Regions from separate parts of the Pseudomonas sp. BB438 genome, predicted to be linked through region 1. Evidence: predicted binding sites of a transcription regulator. Region 1 holds the regulator's gene; the other holds the start of a gene.

Region 1 (3,555 bases):
CTCGAGCACGTTGAGCGCGGTGCTCTTGCCCGAACCGGATCTTCCGCTGACGATGATCAGGCGCATGATCAGTGCCCGTTGTTCTGGAAGTCCACGACGATCCGGTACAGGTCCTCGCCGTTGGCGGCGTGACGCAGGCGGTCGCGAACGTCGGAACGGTCGAGCATGGAGGCGATCTGTCGCAGCAGTTCCAGATGCTCCTCGGTGGCTGCCTCGGGCACCAGCAGCACGAACACCAGGTCCACCGGCGCGCCGTCGAGGGCGTCGAAGTCTACCGGGTGATCGAGGTGCAGGATGGCACTGATGGGCGACTGGCAGCCGGGGAGGCGGCAGTGCGGAATGGCGATGCCATTGCCGAAACCGGTGGAACCCAGGCGCTCCCGGGCCACCAGGCTGTCGAAGATGTCTTGGGAATCGAAACCCGGCAGCTCACGAGCCACCAGGTTGGCGATTTGTTCGAGGACGCGTTTCTTGCTGCCGCCCGGCACGTTCACGAGGGAACGGCCGGGGGTCAGGATTTGCTCAAGTCGGATCATAGAGAGGGGTTAACGGACGCCAACACCTTGCTGGCGTTCGAGGTATTTTTCCTTGTGCTTGATCAGTTGGCGGTCGAGCTTGTCGGTGAGCAGGTCGATAGCCGCGTACATGTCTTCATGTTCGGCGCAGGCCACCACTTCGCCACCGGCGATGTGGAGGGTGGCTTCAATTTTCTGCTTCAGCTTCTCGACCTCCATGATGACCTGAACATTGGTGATCTTGTCGAAGTGGCGCTCCAGTCGGCCAAGTTTCTCGCCGACATAGTCGCGCAGGGCGTCGGTCACATCCAGTTGATGTCCACTGATGTTGACTTGCATACCGCTTTCTCCTTGTTGCCCGTGTGTAAGTGGCAGGTTATGGGGCCTGCCGCCGGAACACCTTGGCGTGGATCAACGTCACACCAGTCGCTTGCGCTCGCTCGAGGGAGAGATTCCTAGGGACTCCCGGTACTTGGCGACGGTACGACGTGCCACTTGAATGCCCTGTGCCTCCAGTAAACCAGCGATCTTGCTGTCACTCAATGGCTTTTTCGGACTTTCCGCCGCGACCAGTTTCTTGATGATCGCGCGGATCGCGGTGGACGAGCATTCGCCGCCTTCGGAGGTACTGACGTGACTGGAGAAGAAGTACTTCAGCTCGAAGATGCCACGCGGCGTGTGCATGAATTTCTGCGTGGTGACGCGCGAGATGGTCGATTCGTGCATGCCCACCGCTTCGGCGATGTCATGCAGGACCAGGGGCTTCATCGCCTCCTCGCCGTACTCGAGGAAGCCGCGCTGGTGTTCGACGATCTGGGTCGCCACCTTCATCAGGGTCTCGTTGCGGCTCTGCAGGCTCTTGATGAACCAGCGCGCTTCCTGCAACTGGTTGCGCATGAAGGTGTTGTCGGCGCTGGAATCGGCGCGACGCACCAGGCCTGCATACTGCGAGTTCACGCGCAGGCGCGGCACTGCTTCCTGGTTCAGCTCCACCAGCCAGCGGTCGTTGTGTTTGCGAACGATGACATCCGGCACCACGTACTCGGCTTCGCCGGACTCGATCTGCGAGCCTGGGCGCGGGTGCAGCGACTGGATCAGCTCGATGGTTTCGCGCAGCTCGTCTTCCTTGAGCTTCATGCGGCGCATCAGCTGGGTGTAATCGCGGCTGCCGAGCAGGTCCAGGTGGTCGCTGACCAGACGGATGGCTTCGGCCAGCAGGTAGGTCTTGGTGGGCATCTGGCGCAGTTGCAGCAGCAGGCATTCGCGCAGGTTGCGCGCGCCGACGCCAGCGGGCTCGAGCTGCTGTACGCGGCGCAGCACGACTTCCACTTCATCCATCTCGACACCCAGCTCCGGGTCGATGGAGGCGAGGATGTCGTCGAGGGACTCTTCCAGGTAACCGTCGTCGTTGATGCCGTCGATGATGCTCAGGGCGATCAGCCGATCGGTATCGGACATGGGCGCCAGGTTGAGTTGCCACAGCAGATGGCTCTGCAGGCTTTCGCCGGCGGAGGTGCGGGAGGTGAAGTCCCACTCATCGTCATCGTTGCTGGGCAGGCTGCTGGCGCTGGTCTGGTAGATGTCTTCCCAGGCGGTGTCGACCGGCAACTCGTTGGGAATGCGTTCGGCCCACTGGTCCTCGTCGAGGCTGTCGGCGTTGGGCGTGGTACTTTCCTGGAAATTGTCCTGGGACGTGCTGGTGCTGCCGTTGGCGCCCGATTCGGCACCATCGGCCATGGGGTCGCTATTGTCGAAGTCCTCGCCTTCTTCCTGGCGCTCCAGCATCGGGTTGGACTCCAGGGCTTCCTGGATTTCCTGTTGGAGGTCCAGCGTGGAGAGCTGGAGCAGTCGGATGGCCTGTTGCAGCTGCGGAGTCATCGTCAGCTGCTGGCCCATCTTGAGGACTAGCGATGGTTTCATGGCAGGAACTAGGCACCTTGTTCGCTGGCGCGAAGCGCGCCATATCCACGACTACGGACGCCAGGGCGCCGCGAGGAAGCAAATTATATGCCTGAGTTTGGACGCTTTGCCTAGGGCCTGTCGACCTTTCGTTACAACCCGGTTGCGTCAGGGTAGGCCAGGCAGCCGAATACGTCGCGGAGCGGCCGGCAGACCGCACCACGCGTGGGGGAGGGATGGAGCTGCCACGCCCAGGCAAGGCGCGGCTCGGGGCTTTAGAGGCGGAACTCGTGACCCAGGTAGACTTCCTTCACCAGGTCATTGGCGAGGATGCTTTCGGCGTTGCCTTCGGCGATCAGTTGACCGTCGTTGACGATGTACGCCGTTTCGCAGATGTCCAGGGTCTCGCGGACGTTATGGTCGGTGATGAGTACACCGATGCCCTTGGCCTTGAGGTGGTGGATGATCTGCTTGATGTCGCCCACGGAGATCGGGTCGACGCCGGCGAAGGGTTCGTCCAGCAAAATGAATTTCGGCGAACTGGCCAGTGCGCGGGCGATTTCCACGCGGCGGCGCTCGCCACCGGACAGGCTCATGCCGAGGTTGTCGCGGATGTGGTGGATGTGGAACTCCTCGAGCAGGCCCTCCAGGGATTCCTGGCGGCCGGCGCGATCCAGGTCGGTGCGAGTCTCGAGGATGGCGCCGATGTTGTCTGCCACCGACAGCTTGCGGAAGATCGAGGCTTCCTGCGGCAGGTAGCCGATGCCGGCGCGAGCGCGGCCGTGCATGGGCAGGTGGGTGACATCCTGCTCGTCGATGCGCACGACGCCCTGATCGGCACGGACCAGGCCGACGATCATGTAGAAGCAGGTGGTCTTGCCCGCTCCGTTGGGGCCGAGCAGGCCGACGATCTGCCCGCTTTCGATGCTGATACTGACATCGCGGACGACTTGCCGGCTCTTGTAGCTCTTGGCGAGGTGCTGGGCGGTTAGCGTAGCCATTACTGCGCTTGATCCTGCTTTTTCTTGGGCTGGATGACCATGTCGATACGCGGGCGCGGCGTGGTCACCTGGGAGCCGGTGGCGCGGCCTGCGTTGACGATCTGGCGCTGGGTGTCATAGACGATCTTCTCGCCTTCGAA
Region 2 (3,555 bases), 1.5 Mb from region 1:
GGGGGCGAGGCTGGTGCTTTCGCGGCTGACGGTGAGGTGCAGGTCGATGCGGTCCAACAGCGGCCCGGACAGCTTGGCGCGGTAGCGCTGGACCTGCTCCGGCGAGCAGCGGCAACGGCCGCTCGGGTCACCCAGGTAGCCACAGGGGCAGGGGTTCATCGCGGCGACCAGTTGGAATCGCGCGGGAAAGCGTACGCGGCCATTGGCGCGGGCGATGACGATTTCGCCGCCCTCGAGTGGCTCGCGCAAGACCTCCAGAACCTTTCGATCGAATTCCGGTAGTTCATCCAGGAACAGCACCCCTTCGTGCGCCAGAGTGATTTCTCCGGGTTGCGGGCGGCTGCCACCACCGACCAACGCCGGTGCGGAGGCGGTGTGGTGCGGCTGGCGGAACGGGCGCTGTGGCCAGTGGGTCAGCGGCCCGCGCCCGGCGACGGAATGGATCGCGGCCACCTGCAGCGCCTCGTTTTCATCCAACGGCGGCATCAGGCCGGGCAGGCGGCTGGCGAGCAGCGTCTTGCCGGTGCCGGGAGGCCCGCTGAACAGCAGGTTGTGCGCGCCGGCGGCGGCGACGAGCAGGGCGCGCTTGGCGGCGGTCTGGCCCTGTACTTCGGCGAGATCGGGATAGGGCGGTGTGGCACGCAACAGGCCATTGGCCTCGTAGGGGCGCAGGCGTTCCTGACCACTGAAGTGCGCGACCAGCTCCAGCAGGTGGCCGACCGCATAGACGGTCAGGCCGCTGGCCAGGCTCGCTTCTTCGGCGTTCTCCATCGGCACCACCAGGGCGCGCCCGGCAGCGCGGGCGGCGAGGGCGGCGGGCAGGACGCCAGGGACCGGCCGCAACGTGCCGGAAAGCGCCAGTTCGCCGAGGCATTCGAGTCCATCGAGCCCGGCGGCATCGGCCAACTGGCCGCTGGCGGCGAGGATGCCCAGGGCGATGGCCAGGTCGAAACGCCCGCCGTCCTTGGGCAAGTCGGCCGGGGCGAGATTGAGCGTAATTCGTCTGCTGGGGAAGTCGAAGCCGGCGTTGAGCAGGGCGCTGCGGACGCGGTCCTTGCTTTCTTTTACGGCACCTTCGGGCAGACCGACCAGGGTCAGCGACGGCAGGCCGTTGGCGAGGTGCGCCTCGACGGTGACGCCGGGCGCTTCCACGCCGACCTGGGCACGGCTATGGACGATGGCGAGGGACATGGATCACTCCTGGATCGCATGCCGCCCGCCAGGCGGAACCTACTGCTCGGAGGCGGGGGCGGCGGTGTCGGCGGGCGAGAGCTTGGCTTCCATCTCCGCGACCTTGGCTTCCAGCGCCTCGAGGCGGGCGCGGGTGCGGGCGAGCACGACCATCTGGCTGTCGAATTCGTCGCGGCTGACCAGGTCGAGCTTGCTGAAGGCGCTCTGCATCAGAACCTTGAACTGGGCTTCCAGCTCGGCCTTCGGCAGGGGCGATTCGCCACCGAACAGGCGTCCGGCTTGTTGGCTGATGGCATCGAGGAAGGCTTTGGGCGGCAGCATGGTTCATGGGTTCCGGATTGAATCAGAGCGCAGTCTATCACGCAGCCAGCACTGGCTGCGGCGCTTGGGGTTGCACGCTTTTTGAGCAGTGTGCCCGCTTGCCGTGCGCGCTTTCGGTGCGCCAGCGGCGCGCTGGCGAATCGCCAGAAAACCCGGTTTCAGGCCAAGTGCCTGATGCGACGGGGATTTCCACGAACTGGCAAGCTTCATGCTTTGGGGCTGATATGGCGTGCACCGATGCAGTTCCGGTGCGGCAGGCGAGGCGGTGGATCGCTTCGATCACGGCAGTCGGAGTGCTGAGGTAGGGCGGCCGGCGCATTACAAAAGCCAGACACTGCGCTTAGACTTGTCTCCGGGTTCGTTCTTCCTGGGGCGGGTCCACCAAAACACGGGAGAGAGTTACATGAAGCTAGTCACAGCCATCATCAAGCCGTTCAAGCTGGACGACGTTCGTGAGTCGCTGTCCGAGATCGGCGTGCAGGGCATCACTGTGACCGAAGTCAAAGGCTTCGGCCGGCAGAAGGGACACACCGAGCTGTACCGTGGCGCGGAGTACGTTGTCGATTTCCTGCCGAAGGTGAAGATCGACGTCGCCATCGCCGATGACCAGCTGGATCGTGTTATCGAAGCCATCACCAAGGCCGCCAACACCGGGAAGATCGGTGACGGCAAGATCTTTGTCGTAAATCTGGAACAGGCCATTCGTATCCGTACCGGCGAAACCGGCACCGACGCGATCTAAGCCAAGCCCACACCGAACCCCACGCCCCAGGAGAAACAACAATGACTCTGCGCAAATACGCAGGGCTAGGTGCCCTATTGCCCCTCGCAATGCCCGGTCTGGCCTTGGCCGACGAGGCTGCGGCCCCCGTCCTGAACAGCGGTGACACCGCCTGGATGCTGATTTCCAGTGCCCTGGTGCTGCTGATGACCATCCCCGGCCTGGCGCTGTTCTACGGCGGCATGGTGCGTGCCAAGAACGTCCTGTCGATCATGATGCAGTGCTTCGCGATTACCGCACTGATCAGCATCCTCTGGGTTGTCTACGGCTACAGCCTGGCCTTCGATACCGTCGGCATGGAAAAGGGCGTGATCAACTTCGCCTCCTTCGTCGGCGGCCTCGACAAGGCCTTCCTCAGCGGCCTGACCTCCAGCGGTCTGACGTCCGCCGCCGCGCTGTTCCCGGAAAGCATCTTCGTGATGTTCCAGATGACCTTCGCGATCATCACCCCGGCCCTGATCGTCGGCGCCTTCGCCGAGCGCATGAAGTTCTCCGCCATGCTGATCTTCACCGCGCTGTGGTTCACCCTGGTCTACGCACCGATCGCCCACATGGTCTGGAGCGGTGACGGCGGCCTGCTGTGGGACTGGGGCGTGCTGGACTTCGCCGGTGGCACCGTGGTGCACATCAACGCCGGTATCGCTGGCCTGGTGGCGTGCATCGTGCTGGGCAAGCGCAAGGGCTATCCGACCGCAGCCATGGCTCCGCACAACCTGGGTTACACCCTGATCGGCGCCGCCCTGCTTTGGGTAGGCTGGTTCGGCTTCAACGCCGGCTCCGCGGCGGCTGCCAACGGCACTGCCGGCATGGCCATGCTGGTTACCCAGATCGCCACCGCTGCCGCTGCCCTGGGCTGGATGTTCGCCGAGTGGATCACCCACGGTAAGCCGAGCGCCCTGGGCATCGCTTCCGGTGTGGTGGCCGGCCTGGTCGCCATCACCCCGGCTGCCGGTACCTGCGGCCCGATGGGTGCCATCGTGATCGGCCTGGCTGCCGGCGTGATCTGCTTCTTCGCCGCCACCAGCCTCAAACGTGCCGTTGGCTACGACGACTCCCTGGACGCCTTCGGCGTGCATGCGGTCGGCGGTATCGTCGGCGCCCTGCTCACCGGCGTGTTCGCAGCACCGGCCCTGGGCGGCTTCGGCACCGTGACCGATATCGGCGCGCAGCTGTTCACCCAGTTCAAGGGCGTGGCCTTCACCATCGTCTACACCGGTATCGTCAGCTTCGTGATCCTCAAGGTCCTGGACCTGGTCATGGGC

What was found. The regulator sigma-54, encoded in region 1, starts transcription at its own class of promoters, with help from an activator protein. The targets are predictions, from matches to a motif close to ANTGGCATNNANNTTGCTNT.
Region 2: a site for sigma-54 is predicted at 1,708-1,727, ahead of glnK (P-II family nitrogen regulator). Genes of this name have one in related genera too.

Annotation. Positions count from the first base shown of each region.
Region 1 is NZ_CM170001.1:1,164,367-1,167,921, forward strand. It holds gene rapZ (RNase adapter RapZ) at 1-66, opposite strand, end outside; gene ptsN (PTS IIA-like nitrogen regulatory protein PtsN) at 69-536, opposite strand; gene hpf (ribosome hibernation-promoting factor, HPF/YfiA family) at 546-854, opposite strand; gene AC1ZV1_RS05575 (RNA polymerase factor sigma-54) at 933-2,435, opposite strand; gene lptB (LPS export ABC transporter ATP-binding protein) at 2,690-3,415, opposite strand; gene lptA (lipopolysaccharide transport periplasmic protein LptA) at 3,415-3,555, opposite strand, start outside.
Region 2 is NZ_CM170001.1:6,276,613-6,280,167, reverse strand. It holds gene AC1ZV1_RS28875 (YifB family Mg chelatase-like AAA ATPase) at 1-1,191, opposite strand, end outside; gene AC1ZV1_RS28870 (accessory factor UbiK family protein) at 1,231-1,512, opposite strand; gene glnK (P-II family nitrogen regulator) at 1,916-2,254, shown strand; gene AC1ZV1_RS28860 (ammonium transporter) at 2,296-3,555, shown strand, end outside.